Regions from separate parts of the Afipia felis ATCC 53690 genome, predicted to be linked through region 1. Evidence: riboswitches for the same ligand, from Rfam matches in the RefSeq annotation. Region 1 holds a riboswitch; the other holds the start of a gene.

Region 1 (9,130 bases):
GGCATCTCGTGATCAAAGATATCACCCTCAAGCTCGAAACCGATCCAGGTCGCGACCGCTCTCTCAGCTATGCGATGTCGGTTGCAAAAGCATTTGACGCGCATGTGACTGCGATGGCGTTCTGCGACCCGCTTGGTTTTCCGCAGTATCCGATCCCCACACTTCCCGCATCGGTGGTCTCCAACATCATTGAGGAGAAGGAGCGCGAGGCGCGTGAGGCGACGGCACGGTTCCAGGCTGCCGCAGAGGAAGCCGGCCTTTCCTTCGATCACGAGATCGTCACGCACCGCCTGCCTCATTCGGCGGCAGCCTTCGCGGTGAAAGCACGGCGCTCCGACCTCAGCATCATACAGCAGGCCGAGACCAGAGATGACGATAACGAGGCCATCATCGAGTCGGCATTGTTCGATTCCGGACGGCCTGTACTGATCGTGCCCTACATTCAGAAAGACAGCCTGCGGCTCGACCATGTGGTATGCTGCTGGGATGGCAGTTCGACCGCCGCGCGTGCCGTGAATGACGCCCGGCCGCTGTTGAAGCGAGCGAACAAGGTCGAGGTCCTGATCATCGCCAACGAAAAGACTCAGGATTCACGTCACCAGGCGAGCGGCACGGGTATCGTGAACCATCTCGCCCGGCACGGCATCGAGGTAGCATTGAGGGTGGTGCCGGCAGCCGATGTCGACGTCAACAACGCTATCCTGTCTTATACCGGCGATCACGGCAGCGATCTTGTGGTGATGGGTGGCTACGGCCATTCGCGCTTGCGCGAATTTGTGCTCGGCGGCGTTACCCGCGGCATCCTCGGATCAATGACCACGCCCGTGTTCATGTCGCACTGAGCGGAACGAAGTAGCGCTGGATTTTCACCATGCCGGACCGATCGGTATGGCGAGTATGACGTAACCCGTACTCTTAGACGCCCTGCTCAATCACAGGCTTCGGCTTTGAAAGCGCCATCGTGACTCCAGCCAGCGTAAGTACAATTGCACATATTTCGCGCCAGCCGACGCTATCACCCAGAAAGAGTGCCCCAGCGAGAATACCGATCACGGGTACGGACAGCATACCCACCGCTGCTGTCGTGGCAGAAAGACGACGAATGGCCGCGAACCATGTCAGATAACAAGTCCCCATCGGCACAAGGGTCATGTAGACCAGCATGAGGCCACTATCGATCTTGAGAGCTCCTATATCCGGATGTTCGAATGCGAGGCCCAGCACGACCATCGGAAGGCATCCCAATCCGATCTGCCAAGCCACAAAAGAAATCGGCGCAGCCGGCGCGGACCGGGCATTCAAAAGGCTGCCGAGCGCAAAGAGAATGGCAGCGCCGAGCGCCAGAGCGATGCTGACAGTTTTGTCAGATGCAAGTCCAAGGGGGTGGCCTGAAAAGAGAACGAAGAGTCCCGCGAATCCCAAAATGAGTCCGGTCACGTCGCGCGGTTTCGGCCGCGAGCCAAGAACGGGCCACGCAAGAATCGTCGCCCAAATCGGCATTGTATAAACGAGAAGTGCAGCCTCACTGATCGACAGTGTCGTCATCGAGATGGTGGTAAAACCCATCCAGGCAAAGACATTGGTGAATGAAGCAAGGAGCAGCGGCCCCCACGCCTTTCGCGGCACGCCCAAACGTTCGCGGCTCGCCGCTGCAATCGCGAACAGGATGAGTGTCGCGACAACACCGGAAACGCCGCGCGCGAACAAAGGCGGCCAGTCGCGCAGGAGAATCTTCATGGCTGGCCAATTCAGACCCCAGCCGATCGCCGTGGATGCGAGAAAAAGAAGTCCGCCCAATCGGACCTGATGGGTGGGTGCCCCTTTGTGCATTGATGGTTCCTAGTGCGCCTGAAGCGTCAGGCGCCCATCGCCTTCTCTATCGCAGCGATCGCCTCATCGGCCTTCGAGCCGTCCGGGCCGCCCGCCTGCGCCATGTCCGGACGCCCGCCGCCGCCTTTACCACCAAGCGCTTCGGAGGCCACACGCACCAAATCGACGGCGGAAAAACGCGAGGTGAGATCAGGTGTCACGCCGACCACGACGCCCGCCTTGCCATCCTCGGTCACACCGACGATAGCGACAACGCCCTCGCCAACCTGTTTCTTACCACTGTCCGCGAGGCTCTTGAGATCCTTCATCTCGATGCCATGCACAGCGCGGCCGAGGAACTTCACACCCGCCACGGTGCGGATGTCGCCGCCCGATGCACCGCCCGCAGCGCCACCGCCCATCGCGAGCTTCTTGCGCGCGTCTGATAGATCGCGTTCGAGCTTCTTTCGCTCCTCTATCAGAGCGGCGACCCGCGCGGGCATGTCTTCAAGCGTTGTCTTCAATTCAGCTGCCGCCAACTTCGCGGTCTGGATGCTGTGATTGGCTGCATTGCGCGCGGCACGCCCAGTCAACGCCTCGATACGGCGCACGCCGGAGGCAACCGCGCTCTCACCGGTGATCGAGACGAGACCGATATCGCCGGTGCGCTTCACATGCGTGCCGCCGCACAGCTCGACCGACCAGCCGAGCGTGTTGCCGCTGCCGTGCCCCATCGAGACGACGCGTACTTCGTCACCGTATTTCTCGCCGAACAGCGCACGCGCGCCCGAACTGCGGGCATCCTCGATGCCCATCAGCCGCGTCGCAACCTCGCCGTTCTCCAGCACGATGTCGTTGGCGATATCCTCGATGCGACGCAATTCATCCGCCGTGATCGGCTTGGTATGCGCGAAGTCGAAACGCAGCCGCTCCGGCGATACCAGCGAACCGCGTTGGGCGATGTGATCGCCGAGCACCTGACGCAACGCCTCATGCAAAAGATGCGTCGCGGAATGGTTGGCGCGGATCGCACCACGACGCGCGTGATCGACTTCGAGCTGCAGCGCGGCGCCCTTCTTCAAGGTGCCTTGCTCGAGCTGGCCGACATGGACAAACAGATCGCCCGCCTTCTTCTGCGTGTCGGTGACGCGGAAGCGCACGCCGCCGTCGCCGGTCAGGAGGCCGATGTCGCCGACCTGACCGCCAGATTCGCCGTAGAACGGCGTCTGGTTCAGCACCACGGAAGCGCTATCCCCTGCCTTCAGGCTGTCAACGCTCGCGCCATCCTTGACGAGCGCCGTCACCACACCCTCGGCGATCTCGGTGTCGTAGCCAAGGAATTCCGTCGCGCCGAGTTCCTCGCGCAGCGGAAACCAGATCTTCTCGGCGGCCGTATCACCCGAGCCCGCCCAGGATGCGCGCGCCTTTGCCTTCTGACGCTCCATCGCGTCGGTGAAAGACGCAAGGTCGACACCGATGCCGCGGTTGCGCAGCGCGTCCTGCGTGAGATCGAGCGGGAAGCCATAAGTATCGTACAGCGTGAACGCCGTCTCGCCGTCGAACATGTCGCCCTTGTGCAGCGACGCGCTCTTTTCATCGAGGATGGCAAGGCCGCGATCCAGCGTCTTGCGGAAGCGGGTCTCTTCGAGCTTCAGCGTTTCCTCGATCAGCGCCTCGGCGCGCACGAGTTCGGGGTAGGCCTGCCCCATCTCACGCACCAGTGCCCAGACGAGGCGATGCATCAGCGGGTCTTTCGCGCCCAGCAACTGCGCATGGCGCATCGCGCGGCGCATGATCCGGCGCAGCACGTAGCCGCGCCCCTCGTTCGACGGCAGCACGCCGTCGGCGATCAAGAACGATGACGCACGCAGGTGATCCGCGATCACGCGCAACGAAGGCGCCATCGGTCCATGCGGATCGGCGCCCGTCAATTCGGAGATGGCACGGATCAGTGCTACGAACAGGTCAATCTCGTAATTGTCGTGCTTGCCCTGCAGCACAGCGGCCACACGCTCGAGTCCCATGCCCGTGTCGATCGACGGATGCGGCAGCGGGTTGCGATTGCCCGGCGCGATCTGATCGAACTGCATGAAGACGAGATTCCAGATCTCGATGAAGCGGTCGCCGTCTTCATCCGGCGATCCCGGAGGGCCGCCCGGCACCTTGTCGCCATGGTCGAAGAAGATTTCCGAGCACGGACCGCACGGGCCAGTGTCGCCCATCTGCCAGAAGTTATCGGAAGTCCCGATGCGGATAATCTTCGATTCCGGCAGGCCCGCGATCTTCTTCCAGAGATCGAACGCCTCGTCGTCCTCGGCGTAAACCGTCACCAGGAGACGATCCTTGGGAAGCGCGAAATCCTTGGTGATCAGCGTCCACGCCAGTTCGATCGCACGGTCCTTGAAGTAGTTGCCGAACGAGAAGTTGCCCAGCATCTCGAAGAAGGTGTGGTGGCGAGCGGTGTAGCCGACATTGTCGAGGTCGTTGTGCTTGCCGCCGGCACGGACGCATTTCTGCGAGGTGGTGGCGCGCTGGTAGGGGCGCTTCTCAAGACCCGTAAACACGTTCTTGAACTGCACCATGCCCGCATTGGTGAACATCAATGTCGGGTCGTTGCGGGGAACCAGTGGCGAGGACGGGACGATCTCGTGCCCGTTTTTCGCGAAAAAATTGAGAAACCCAGACCTGATCTCGTTAACGCCGCTCATAACCGTCCAATCGACCTTGCGAATCCGTGCCGGACCATGCCGGGTAAAATGCAGATTTTCCACGCCGCTTTTAGACGGGGGATACCGCCCTTGTCCACAAAACGGGCGAAACCCGAACCAATGTCATTTAACGCATGTATGGGGGGATGCCGTTGCGTTGACAGCCCAGGAATCCCATGTTTTGCTGTGCAATATAACGACCCGTCACACCGGGAGAGATCGGCCGCTTTGAACTGAAAGCCGGCCGGCGCCGAAGGAGCAACCGCCCCGGAAACTCTCAGGCAAAAGGACCGTGTGAGGGACGATACATCTGGAAAGAGATACGGCCGGAAACGGTGCGGTATCCGCCGACGGGATAATACTCTCAGGCACAGCGACAGGTGGGGCTTCGGCAGGTTTTCGGGACGCCCGTCCCGGCAAACCCACAGGAGCACCGATGTCCGAGCCAGCCACCTTTTCCTCTCTGAAACGCGTCCCTCTTCATGCCCTGCATCTAAGCTGTGGCGGCAAGGTGGTGCCGTTCGCGGGCTATGAGATGCCGGTGCAGTACGCCGCCGGCGTGCTCAAGGAGCATCTCCACACTCGTACCTCCGCCGGCTTGTTCGATGTCTCGCATATGGGCCAGATCAGGCTCCGGCCGAAATCAGGCCGGGTCGAGGACGCAGCAGCAGCGCTGGAGCGTCTCGTTCCGCAGGACATCCTCGGCATCGCACCGGGTCGTCAGCGCTACGCGTTGTTCACCAATAACGAAGGCGGCATCCTCGACGACCTGATGGTCGCGAATTTCGGCGACGAGCTTTTTCTGGTCGTCAACGCCGCGTGCAAGGCCGACGACGAGGCGCATTTGCGCGCCCACCTCGCCCGTGATTGCGAGATCATCCCCCTGCCCGACCGCGCGCTGATTGCCCTGCAGGGCCCGAAGGCGGTGGATGTGCTGACCAAATTCGATACCGGCATCGCCACGATGCGGTTCATGGACAGCGGACCGCGTACGCTGCTCGACATCCCATGCTTCGTCTCGCGCTCCGGTTATACCGGCGAGGACGGTTTCGAGATCTCGGTCCCGGCGTCCGACGCCGAACGTCTGGTAACGACGCTGCTCGCTGACGCCGCAGTACTTCCCATTGGTCTCGGTGCGCGCGACAGCCTGCGGCTGGAAGCCGGGCTTTGCCTCTACGGGCATGACATCGACACCACCACAACGCCGGTCGAGGCTGCGCTCGAATGGTCGATCCAGAAAGCCCGTCGCAAGGGCGGCGCGCGCGAGGGCGGATTTCCCGGTGCGAACACCATCCTGCGCCAGCTTGAAGAAGGCGCGCCCAGCCGCCGCGTCGGCCTGAAGGCGGAAGGCCGTGCCCCGGTGCGCGAGGGTGCGCCGCTATTCGCCGATGCATCCTCCACCAACAAGATCGGCCGAGTGACCTCCGGCGGCTTCGGCCCGAGCGTCAACGGCCCCGTAGCGATGGGCTATGTGCCCACGCCGCTCGCCACACCCGGCACCGGACTGTTCACCGACCTGCGCGGCCAGCGCTTGCCGATGCATGTCGCAAAACTGCCTTTCGTCGCTCCCACCTATCAACGCTGAGGAAATCCATGACCACGCTTTTCACGTCCGATCATGAATGGCTCCAGATCGATGGCGATACCGCAACCATCGGCATCACCGACTTCGCACAAAGCCAACTCGGCGACGTGGTGTTCGTCGAACTGCCGAAGGCAGGTCGCAGCCTGAAGAAGGCGGAAACCGCCGCCACTGTCGAAAGCGTGAAGGCCGCATCGGATGTCTATGCGCCGATCTCCGGCGAAGTCGTCGAATCCAACGACGCACTCGCCGCTGATCCGTCGCTTATCAACTCCGACCCACAGGGCAAGGCGTGGTTTTTCAAGCTGAAGCTTGCCGACAAGAGCGAACTGGACGGGCTGATGGATGAAGCAGCCTACAAGGCGCAGACCGAGTGATCCTTTTCGCCATGCCGGGACAAACCCGGTATGGCGAGACCAGACAGATTTCCTTCGAGGATGTCACATGACGATGCATCGCCCAGCGAACGAACCCGCCACCACCTTCGGCCGCCGCCATATCGGTCCCTCGCCGCGCGATATCGAGGCTATGCTGGAGACCGCCGGCGCATCGAGCCTTGATGCGCTGATCAGCGAAACGCTGCCCGCCGACATTCGCCTCAATCGTTTGCTCGATCTTCCACCCGCATTGAGCGAAGCCGATGCTCTCGCCCATATGCGCGAACTCGCCGCACAAAACCGGATATTCACCTCACTGATCGGACAAGGCTATTCCGGGACGCAACTGCCCACGGTGATCCTGCGCAACATTCTCGAGAACCCGGCCTGGTACACGGCCTACACGCCATACCAGCCGGAAATCAGCCAGGGACGGCTGGAAGCGCTGTTCAATTTCCAGACCATGATCTGCGATCTGACCGGGCTCGATGTCGCCAACGCATCGCTGCTCGATGAAGCAACCGCCGCGGCCGAAGCGATGGCGCTGGCCGAACGCTCATCGTCTGTGAAAGCCAAGGCATTTTTCGTCGACCGCAATGTGCACCCACAGACGCTCGCGGTGCTGCGGACCCGCGCCGAGCCGCTCGGCTGGACGCTCATCGTCGGCGACCCGCTGCGGGATCTCGACAGCGCGGACCTGTTCGGTGCGCTGTTCCAGTATCCCGGCACGGACGGCGCAATACGAGATTTTCGCCCGGCCATCGCAGCTCTGCACGCTAAGGGCGGCGTCGCCGTCGTCGCTGCCGACATTCTGGCGCTGACGCTGCTCGCCGCGCCAGGCGAACTCGGCGCCGACATCGCGATCGGCTCCACACAGCGATTCGGCGTGCCAATGGGCTATGGCGGACCGCATGCCGCCTATATGGCGGTGAAGGATGCGCTCAAGCGATCGCTGCCCGGTCGCCTCGTCGGATTGTCGGTGGACTCGCGCGGGCAACCCGCCTATCGCCTCGCGTTGCAGACCCGTGAACAGCACATCCGCCGCGAGAAGGCGACGTCGAACATCTGCACCGCACAAGTGTTGCTTGCGATCATCTCGTCGATGTATGCGGTCTATCATGGCCCCGAGGGCCTCGTTCATATCGCGCGCACCGTGCACCGCCGTGCGGCGACGCTCGCGAGCGGACTGCGGCAGCTTGGCTTTGCGCCCCTCAGCGAGAGCTTCTTCGACACCGTGACGGTGAAAGCCGAAGGCGCACAGCGCGCCGACATTCTTTCCCGCGCGCAGACCGAGCGCCTCAATTTTCGGGTTGCAAAGAACGAGATCGGCCTCGCGCTGGATGAAACCACCACGCCTGCAACCATTGAAGCAATATGGCGCGCGTTCGGCGGCGCGCTCGATTACGCCGAGGTGGAGCGTGAGACAACAGACACCCTGCCCTCCGCGCTCCTGCGCAACGACACATTCCTGACCCATCCGGTGTTTCACGCCTATCGCTCCGAGACGGAATTGCTGCGCTACATGCGCAAGCTCTCCGACCGTGACCTCGCGCTCGACCGCGCGATGATCCCGCTCGGCTCCTGCACCATGAAGCTGAACGCCACCACCGAAATGATCCCGCTGACATGGCCGGAGTTCGGCAACATCCACCCCTTCGCACCGACTGAACAGGCCGCGGGCTATCACGCGCTGTTTGCACGGCTGGAGCAATGGCTCGAGGAAATCACCGGCTATGACGCGGTGTCGCTGCAGCCGAACTCTGGCGCGCAGGGCGAATATGCGGGGCTGCTTGCGATCCGCGCCTATTATGCTGCGCGCGACGAAGCGCAGCGCGACGTCTGCCTGATTCCTGCTTCCGCGCACGGCACTAACCCGGCGTCCGCCAGCATGGCTGGCATGAAGGTGGTGGTCGTCGCCTGCGACACGCATGGCAATGTCGATGTCGCCGATCTGCGCAAGAAAGCCGAGGCGCATGCCGATACGCTGGCGGCAATCATGATCACCTACCCTTCGACGCATGGCGTGTTCGAGGAAGCGATCCGCGAGATCTGCGACATTGTCCATGCCCATGGCGGGCAGGTCTATCTCGACGGCGCCAACCTCAACGCGCAGGTCGGCCTCGCCCGCCCCGGCGATTACGGTGCCGATGTGAGCCACCTCAATCTGCACAAGACCTTCTGCATTCCGCATGGTGGCGGTGGCCCCGGCATGGGGCCGATCGGTGTGAAGAAGCATCTCGCGCCGTTCCTGCCGCCGCTGAATGGCGAAGACATCGGCGCGGTGAGCGCCGCGCCCTACGGCTCGGCATCGATCCTCACCATCTCCTATCTCTACATCCTGATGATGGGAGCCGACGGCCTGCACCGCGCCACGGAAGTCGCAATCCTCAACGCCAACTACATCGCAAAGCGGCTTGATGCGCATTTCCCCGTGCTCTATCGCAACCACAACGGCCGCGTCGCACATGAGTGCATCATCGATCCGCGCCCGCTGAAGACGGCCTGCGGTGCCACCGTGGACGACATCGCCAAGCGGCTGATCGATTACGGCTTCCACGCGCCGACCATGAGTTTCCCAGTGCCGGGCACGCTGATGATCGAGCCAACCGAATCCGAATCGAAGGCAGAGCTGGATCGTTTCTGCGAGGCGATGA
Region 2 (9,130 bases), 1.8 Mb from region 1:
CGGCACAATGGGGCGCGGAATCATCCAGGTGACGACCGCTGGCGGCATGCGCGTGATCATTTACGATTCCAAAACAGGGGCTGCCGACGAAGCGAAAAAATTCGTCTCCACGATGCTGGAACGCCTCGCTGAAAAGCAAAAAATGACGCCGGACGAGGCCAAGGCTGCGATAGACCGCATACTGGTCGCCAAAGACCTGAAAGACCTTGCCTCATGCGATGTCGTCGTTGAGGTTATCGTCGAAAAGCTCGAAGCCAAGCAGGCCCTCTTCTCAGAGCTGGAAAAGATTGTCCGGCCGGACGCCATCCTGGCAAGCAACACGTCTTCGCTCTCGATCACGTCCATCGCCTCACACTGCAAGCACCCCGAGCGTATCGGCGGTCTTCATTTCTTTAATCCCGTGCCGTTGATGAAACTGGTCGAAGTGATTGGCGGCGCGCGAACCGCGCCATGGGTGATCGAGAACCTGACGAGCCTCGGAAAGCGGATGACGCGGCAACCGGTCGTCGTCGCGGATAGCCCCGGATTCCTCGTCAATCACATCGGCCGGGCCTTCGTCCCGGAATCGCTGCGCATCGTCGATGAAGGCATCGCCTCGCCTGCGCAGATCGACGCCATCATGAAAGACGCGGCGGGATTCCGCATGGGCCCATTCCAGCTCTTCGACATGGTCGGTGCCGACGTCGCGCATCCGGTGATGGAGTCGCTTTACGATCAGTTTTATCAGGAACCGATGTACCGCCCCTCGCCGACTGCACGGCGGCTCGTCGAGGCTGGAATGCTTGGCCGGAAAACCGGTGCCGGATTCTACCGCTATCAGGATGGGAATGCGGAAGTCCCTGCCGAGCCCGCAAGACCGTCCCTCAAAGAGAAGGTTGCAGTCTGGCTTGGAGACATGGACGAGAATTCCGCCTCAATGCTGCGGAAACTGCTGACCAACGCCACAATCGAGAGTGGTAAAAAGCCTAGCGATATTGCGTTGTGCATAATTGCGCCGATCGGCCCAGACATGGCGAGCTCCATTAAATCGGAGCAACTCGATCCGTCCCGCACCGTTGCCATCGACACGCTGTTTAGCGTCGACAAGCGATGCACGATCATGACAAGTCCCGCCACAGCGCCTCGCTATCGCGACGCGGCGATAGCGATATTTGATACCAACCACCCCGTGACTGTGATCAATGACAGCCCCGGCTTTGTGGCGCAGCGCGTCGCGGCAATGATCGTCAATGTCGGCTGCACCATCGCCCAGCTCGGCATCTCTCCGCCGGCCGACATCGATCTTGGCGCCAGGCTTGGTCTCGGCTATGCGCTTGGACCGCTGGAGTTGGGCGACAAGCTCGGCCCGGCCCGCGTGCTCCAGATTCTCGATGCTCTTTACGCATTTTATCGCGAGCCTCGCTATCGGGCGAGCCCGTGGCTGCGACGTCGCGCGAATCTCGGCCTCTCTCTGCGCGCGCCGGAACAAATGACATGACGGAAGAAGCTGTCGTCGTCACCGGGGCCAGCCGCGGGATTGGCCTTGCCCTCGTCGAACATTTGGCGCGTGAGAAACACAAGATCATTGCCATCTCGAGAAGCGCACCCGAGCAGCCGATACCTGCTGAGTTCGTCTCGATCGATCTGGCCGACGCCGCATCCGCTCGCGAAAAACTGAGGGAAATTGCTTCACGCTATACCGTTACGCGCCTCGTCAATAATGCCGGCGCTCCGTATCCCGAATTGCTGGATGACGTCACGCTCGAGAACTATCAGGCCGCGATGGATATCAATCTTCGGGCAGCGTTGCTCTGCACACAGGCCTTTCTTCCTGCGATGCGCAAGTCCCGCTTCGGTCGCATCGTCAACATATCGAGCCGCGCCGCGTTGGGAAAAGAAATGCGCGCCTCTTATGGCGCGGCGAAAGCCGGCCTCATAGGCTTTACCCGCACATGCGCTCTCGAGCTGGCGTCCGCAGGCATTACGGTGAATGCCGTCGCGCCCGGCCCCATTGCAACCGAACTTTATCTTCGCAACAATCCGAGCGACGAGAAATCGCTGAAAGCCGTTTCTTCTCGCATTCCCATGCAGCGCCTCGGCCGGCCCAATGAAGTCGCTGCTGCGATATCATTTTTCCTGAGCGATGCGGCTTCCTACGTCACAGGCCAGGTCCTGTACGTTTGCGGCGGCACGAGCGTCGGAGCCGCCCATTTATGAGCGAGCATCCCGAAAGATTTGACGCGCTCTTCCAACCTCGCGGCATCGCCCTCATCGGCGCGTCAGCGGATCTGACCCGTATCGGAGGCCAGCCTATCAAGGCGCTGCAGTCCGCCGGTTATGCGGGGCGTATTTATCCCGTCAACCCGAAATATGAAGCCATCGCCGGCATACCTTGCGTAGCCGATATCGCAAACATCGATGGCCCATGCGACCTCGCCATCATCGCCGTTCGCGCGGATATGGCGGCGGACGCAATCATCAAATGCGGGGCCAAGGGAATTAAATTCGCAATCGTCCTCAGCGGCGGCTTCAGGGAGATCGGCGAGAGCGGCAAGGCTCAAGAGGAAGCGCTCGTCGCCGCGGGGCGAAAGGCCGGCGTCCGCATCATCGGACCGAACTGTCAGGGAATGCTTGCCGTACACGATAGGGTCTTCGCTGTATTCGGATCCATCGCGGGCGAGACCGACCTGCGTGCCGGCAACGTATCGCTGTGTTTTCAAAGCGGCGGCGTTGGCTTCGCCATCGCAACGCTATGCGACTCTCTTGGTATCGGCCTTCGGCATTGTGTCTCGACGGGAAACGAGGCGGATATCAAAGCACCAGAATTGATCGAAGCCCTTCTCGAAGATCCTGAGACATCAATTGTGGGTACATATCTTGAGGGCGTGGCGGATGGCCGCGCGCTGATGGCTGCTGGCGACAAGGCCATGCGGCTCGGCAAGCCCGTCCTGCTCTGGAAGGGCGGCAAAAGCGAAACCGGCGCAAGGGCCGCTGCCTCCCATACCGCACAGTTGACCGGAAGCTACGACATCTTCCGATCTGCCTGCAGCCAGGCCGGCATTATCGAGGTCGAGGATTCCGAGGAAATGGCCGATCTCATTCGCGCCTTCTCCCCAGGACGGCTGCCGGACGGTCAGACCGTGGGCGTGATCGGCATATCGGGAGGCATGGGAATTGTGTTCGCCGACGCCGCCATTGCGCATGGCTTGGAGCTCCCAGCGTTCAGCGACACAACGGTCGAAACGCTGACGCGCATCATCCCAAGCTTCGGTTCCTCGGCCAATCCGGCAGACGTCACAGCATCCGTCTTCAACGACGCTGCCATCCTGACGAAAGCTATCCAGGCTATTCTGGATGATCCCTGCATTCACCAGCTTTGCTTGCTGTTGGCCTCCGTACCCGATCCCATCGCCACTCAGATCGCTGAGGTTGTGATTGCGGCGGCAGCTGGCAGTCCCAAACCCATTCTTATCGGCTGGTCGCTCAAACGCCGGCGCGCGGAGAACGCCTACGCCCTGTTCGAGGCGGCAGGCATTCCGATATTCCAAACGCCCGGTCGTACCGCACGCGCCGCTGCGGGCTTGGCCCGATACGCCGCCATGAAAGCGTCGTACCGGCCGATGTCCGGCGCAATTCAACACCATGCACTGGCTCCGCAATTAAAGGGAGAAACGACACTTGACGAGCAAGCAAGCAAACGTCTGCTCGCATCGTATGGTGTACACACGCCTCGAGAAGTTCTGGTGCAACTCGATCAGGATCTGGCAGAGCGTATCGCCGGCCTGACCTATCCGATGGTGGTGAAAATCGTCTCGGAAGATATCCCACACAAAACCGAAGCGGGAGGTGTCATCCTCAATCTTCCCGATCGTCAGGCGGTCGAACTTGCAGCCGCCCGCGTCGTGGCAAATGCTAAAAATTATAAACCCACTGCAAAAATCAGCGGTGTGCTCGTTTCCGAAATGATTGGCGATGCCAGCGAAATGATCATCGGGGCCGTCAATGACGAAGCGTTCGGGCCGGTGATTGTTGTCGGGTTCGGCGGAATATTTGCAGAGGTTCTGAAGGACACAACTTACAGGATTGCGCCATGCGACCCGGCGACTGCCCGGCAGATGCTCGAAGAACTGCAGGGCTACGCTATTCTTAACGGCGCCCGCGGAAAACCGATGGCTGATGTGGATGCCCTGGTATCCGCAATCGTCGCAGCCTCAAATCTCGTTTGGGATCTGCGAGATCAGATCAAGGAGATGGACATCAATCCCCTCCTTGTTCGACCTAAGGGCCAAGGGGTGCTGGCTGCCGACGCGCTTATCGTTCCTATCGAACAGAAAGCGAAAACCCTCGACATAATCGCAACGCCAGCAATCTGAAGAATGCGGGACAATACCACTGCGAGGGAAACGCTTATGTCGATCCGGACGCTATAAGCGACCACTCAATGCCGACTTCGTACTTCCCATCTGCACCAAAAGCTGACATTCGCGTTGAGACACCCGATGCCACATCGTCAGCAGCTATTACCCCGTGCCGATTCTTCGACAAGTGTTGACGCCATTTGTGCGGTTGCGGCCGACAGAGTCCAGCCTAGATGCCCGTGCCCGGTATTATAAAAAATGCCAGGCGTGCGGCTTTTCCGGACAGTCGGCATCATATCGGGCAGCATGGGGCGCAATCCAGCCCACGGTATGACCCGGCGCGTGCTCATTCCGGGAAACAAACGGCGAGACCAGTCAACCAGCGGCTTCACCCGATCCGACCGAATATCGAGATTGAAGCCATTAAACTCCGCCGTGCCGGCAACGCGGAAGCGATCGGCACCAAGTCGACTGGTCACGATCTTCGCCGCATCGTCGAGCAGGCTGACCTGTGGTGCGGATTCCTGGCTCTGCGCATCATCCAGACAGACCGTGATCGAATAACCTTTCACCGGGTAAACATTCACACGATCACCAGCCATGCGGGCGATTTGGCGACTCCCCACGCCAGCGCAGACGATGACGCGGTCAAACTCCAGATTTTCAACTCGGCCTATTTCGGAATCGGGCTGAACCGCAAGAATGGCCGTCACCTTGCCGGCGCGACTCTGCAAATCGGTCACCGCAGCCTGATTGATAAAGGTTGCGCCCCGGCGCTGGCAGGAATGCGCGAGCCCCGACGTAAATTTGTGAATGTCCCCGGTCGCATCGGACGGCGTATAGAAACCGCCGTGGAAATCCCTCTTTAACGTCGGCTCGATGTGCTGGATCTCTTCATTCGTAACTGCCCGGCGTTCGAGCCCACTCTCGTTCAGAATCTTGTTCACCTGTTCCGCACGGCTGAAGCCGGCTGCGTCATGATAGAAATGGAGAATCCCGCGCTTCTCAAGATTGAAGTCTATCTTCTCCCGCTCAGCGATATCGAATAAATGCACCCGGGCCTCGAGCGCGAGCCGAACCGTCGCCGCTGTATTGTCACGATACTTAGGGATCGCGGCAACGAACTCACCAAGCCAGGAATATTTGTGCCAGGATGGCCGCAAATTCATGAGAAGCGGGGCGTTCTGCTTGAACATCCATTTCATGCCCTTGGCGACTGTCTCCCAGCTATTCCAGACCTCAGCATTACTTGCGGATAATTGCCCGCCGTTTGCGTAAGACGTTTCCATCGCTGCGTAAGGCTGTCGGTCGATCACCGTCACAGAATGCCCACGCGTCAACAATGCGTCAGCAGTCGTGACGCCTGTAATTCCCGAGCCAATAATTGCAATTTTCATAGTGCAGATCCCACGTTGATAGGCGATCGACCGTCGATCGCTTCGCCCCATCTGTCGCGGGTACCTGAGAGTTTTGCCGGACGAATCCGGTTATCCCCTTCGGTGGGCGTAAAACGCCTCTCTCCAGATTGTCCAACTGCACGGTCCTTGTGCCTGAGAGTTTATTGGGGGTTGCTCCTTCGACGTCGCTTGCGCGAGCTCTCCCGAACAGTTTTTGGACATTTATGATTAGATATCTTTCAAAGACAGCAGTCCGTTATCAATCCTCCTCTGCAAGATGCACCACAGGCAAACTAAACCGCGGAGTTCTCGGTGACCACCGAAGCGAACTTCGCAAAAAATTCTCCGGCCAATTTCTTTGCCGTGGCATCGATCAGGCGGCCGCCGAGCTGAGCAAGCTTCCCGCCGACATCTGCCTTGGCCTCATATGCGAGATGCGTTCCATCCGGATGATCGGACAGTGAAACTTTTGCATTCCCCTTCGCAAAGCCAGCCGCTCCGCCCTGTCCCTCACCCGTTATCGTATAGCCAATCAGCGGACTGATATCGCTGAGCGTCACCTTGCCGCTGAACGATGCTTTGATCGGACCGATCTTGAGCGTCGACTTGGCCGACATCTCATTGTCGGACACTTTTAGAAGTTCAGTACAACCCGGAATGCATTGGGCCAGAACGGATGGATCGTTCAATGCGCTCCAGACCGTTTCGCGCGACGCGCAGATGATCTCTTCTCCGCCCAGATTCATTCCATTCTCCTGTTACAACGATGCCGACCGAGTTTTGCTTTCATCCCCGCGCGAGTTGATCAGAGCCCATAGTTTCGGCGGGGTAATCGGCAGGTCTTTCGGCTCGACGTCAAAATCTCTCAAGGCGTCGGCAATAGCATTGCCGATAACACCTGCGACCGGTGCGATCGCATCCTCTCCTGCTCCCTTGAAGCCGAGCGGATTGCGCGTCGTTCTCGTGAGATCGAGGGCAAACGCCCGGACGTGCCGGAAATCCGTTGCCGTCGGCATCAGATAGTCGGCAAGTGAACCGGTCATGAGTTGCGCGCGATCGTCGTAGACAAGCTGCTCCAGAAATACGCCGCCTAGTCCCTGGACGATCGCACCGATCTTCTGGCCATGAACGATCATCGGATTGACCATGCGGCCAACATCTTCCATGGCCACGTAGTCGAGGACTTCGACATGGCCCGTAGCGATATCCACGGCAACGTGAGCCGCATGCGTTCCGTAGCCAAATGGCTTGTTTTTCGTGCCGAAAGTTCCCTCGGATTCAACGCTATTACCGGCAAGACGAACGATCTCGGCAAGCGACAGCATTCTGTCGCCATCGCGAATGAAGCCGTCTTCATAAGCAACATGATCCGGCGCGACAGACCAGGCTTCGGCAGCAATGGATTTGATCTTTGCGATCAAATGGCCTGCCGCATCGGCGATGGCGTTACCACCCATGATGATGGAGCGCGAATGAAAGGAGCCGAATCCTTCATCCAGCAGTGTCGTTGACCCGTGCAGGACCTTGATCCGCTCCATCGGAATGCGCAGTTCGTCCGCACAAATCTGAGCGAGCGCCGTCTCGATACCCTGGCCCAACGCGCAGGAGCCGATGAAAACCGTCACATTTCCGTTCGGCTCAATGCGAATCCTCGCATTTTCCTTCGGGCCGGCACCGCTGCTGTCGACAAAACAGGAGATACCAAGACCATGATAGCGACCGTCGTTTTCCTTGCCGCGGATCGCATCCTTGTCTTTCCAACCAATTGCCTGAGCACAATCGTTCAGCAATTTGAGATAGTCGCCATGATCGTAGGATGCCGGTCCTTCGTAAGGAACAAGCTGACCAATATCGAATGGAAGCTCGTCAGAACGGATCAGGTTGGTCTGACGAAACGCCAATGGGTCGATGTTCAGGCGCTTCGCAACCATGTCAAACAGCCGCTCGCGGAAGAACGTCGATTCAAACCGGCCCGGCCCGCGATAGCTGCCCGCCGGCGTTTTGTTGGTGACGACAGCCGAGACCTCGAAGGAAACATTCCGCACGCGATAGGGACCGGCCAAAAACTGAGCCGTTCTGGAGGCGAGAATTCCGCCTGTCGTCCCCATATAGGCGCCGATATCCGCAGTAACGCTTCCACGAATCCCGAGAATCTCGCCATTTTTCCGACATGCGATTTCGACATCGCAGTAAGTTTCCCGCGAATGATTGGTCGCCATCATGTGCTCGCGGCGGTCTTCCTGCCACTTCACGGGGCGGCCAACCAACCGAGCAGCAAACGGAATCAGAAAATCCTCAGGATAGAACTCGCCACGGACACCGAAACCGCCACCGACATCCAGCTCGATCAGATCAATTCCGGTTTTCGGGAGACCGAGAAGATTGGCGAGCACATTCCGATTGAAGAACGGCACTTTTGCCGCCCCCCACACCGTCAAATGGTCGGTCAGTACATCCCACTTCGCCAGCAACCCCCGCATTTCCATCGGCATGGCCGTATGGCGCTGGATTGCGAATGTTTCTCTCAATACGCAATCAGCGGAGCCAAACGCCGCGTCGGTATCCCCTCGGGACGCGCTATATTTCGCAGCAGTGTTCGTATTGGCGACTTCGAAGAGCCTCGCGCTCTGATCACTGCCCGCGACTTCTACTGACGGGACCGGCTCGATCTCCTCGATCTCGACAAAGACCAACTCCGCGGCATCCTCGGCGATGGCTTGGGTGGACGCCAGAACCACCGCCACAGGTTCGCCGACATAACGAACTTTATCGTGCGCAATCACCGGCTGGCGGAAAGTATCACCGCCTTCGATCGGGGCAATTCTGATCGGGATAACACCGATCGGTTTGGGAATGTCATTCGCCGTGATGACGGACACGACGCCATCCAACGCAAGCGCTGCGCTGGAATCGATATGGCGAAGATATCCGTGCGCAATCTGGCTTCTGACGATAACGGCATACAGGCAATCGGGAAGATGCATGTCATCGACAAAGCATCCTTTCCCCTGCAGCAGCCGCTCATCCTCGACCCGCAAAATGGAGCGCCCGACATAGTTGTTCGGAAACCCGCTCATCTGGACTTAGCCTTCGCTGCGGCGGCAAGCGCATCCCGTGCGGCCACGATGGCCTCAACAATCGGGAAGTAGCCCGTACACCGGCAGATATGCCCCGAGAGAACTTCGACGATACGTTCGTCGGATGCAGCCGGCTCGCTCGCAAGCAGAGCGTCTGCCGTCATGAGAATTCCAGGCGTACAGAAGCCACATTGCAGGCCGTGACTTTCGCGGAAAGCCGACTGCAAGGGCGAGAGCACGTCATCTTTCGCCAATCCTTCAACCGTCCGCACCTCCCAGCCCTGCGCTTGCACAGCAAGCATCAGGCAGGAACGGACGG

The links. Region 1 has a riboswitch for glycine ahead of gcvT (glycine cleavage system aminomethyltransferase GcvT). Riboswitches for the same ligand answer to the same signal wherever they lie in the genome.
Region 2: linked by a shared signal. The riboswitch ahead of HMPREF9697_RS09295 (D-amino acid dehydrogenase) and the one ahead of gcvT (glycine cleavage system aminomethyltransferase GcvT) in region 1 are both predicted to bind glycine.

Annotation. Positions count from the first base shown of each region.
Region 1 covers NZ_KB375270.1:127,289-136,418, reverse strand. The annotation lists gene HMPREF9697_RS00655 (universal stress protein) at 9-842, shown strand; gene HMPREF9697_RS00650 (DMT family transporter) at 916-1,830, opposite strand; gene alaS (alanine--tRNA ligase) at 1,857-4,517, opposite strand; glycine riboswitch at 4,717-4,820, shown strand; gene gcvT (glycine cleavage system aminomethyltransferase GcvT) at 4,954-6,102, shown strand; gene gcvH (glycine cleavage system protein GcvH) at 6,111-6,476, shown strand; gene gcvP (aminomethyl-transferring glycine dehydrogenase) at 6,544-9,130, shown strand, end outside.
Region 2 covers NZ_KB375270.1:1,957,171-1,966,300, forward strand. The annotation lists gene HMPREF9697_RS09280 (3-hydroxyacyl-CoA dehydrogenase) at 1-1,477, shown strand, start outside; gene HMPREF9697_RS09285 (SDR family oxidoreductase) at 1,474-2,196, shown strand; gene HMPREF9697_RS09290 (acetate--CoA ligase family protein) at 2,193-4,352, shown strand; gene HMPREF9697_RS09295 (D-amino acid dehydrogenase) at 4,490-5,734, opposite strand; glycine riboswitch at 5,866-5,950, opposite strand; gene HMPREF9697_RS09300 (SRPBCC family protein) at 6,028-6,480, opposite strand; gene HMPREF9697_RS09305 (xanthine dehydrogenase family protein molybdopterin-binding subunit) at 6,493-8,811, opposite strand; gene HMPREF9697_RS09310 ((2Fe-2S)-binding protein) at 8,808-9,130, opposite strand, start outside.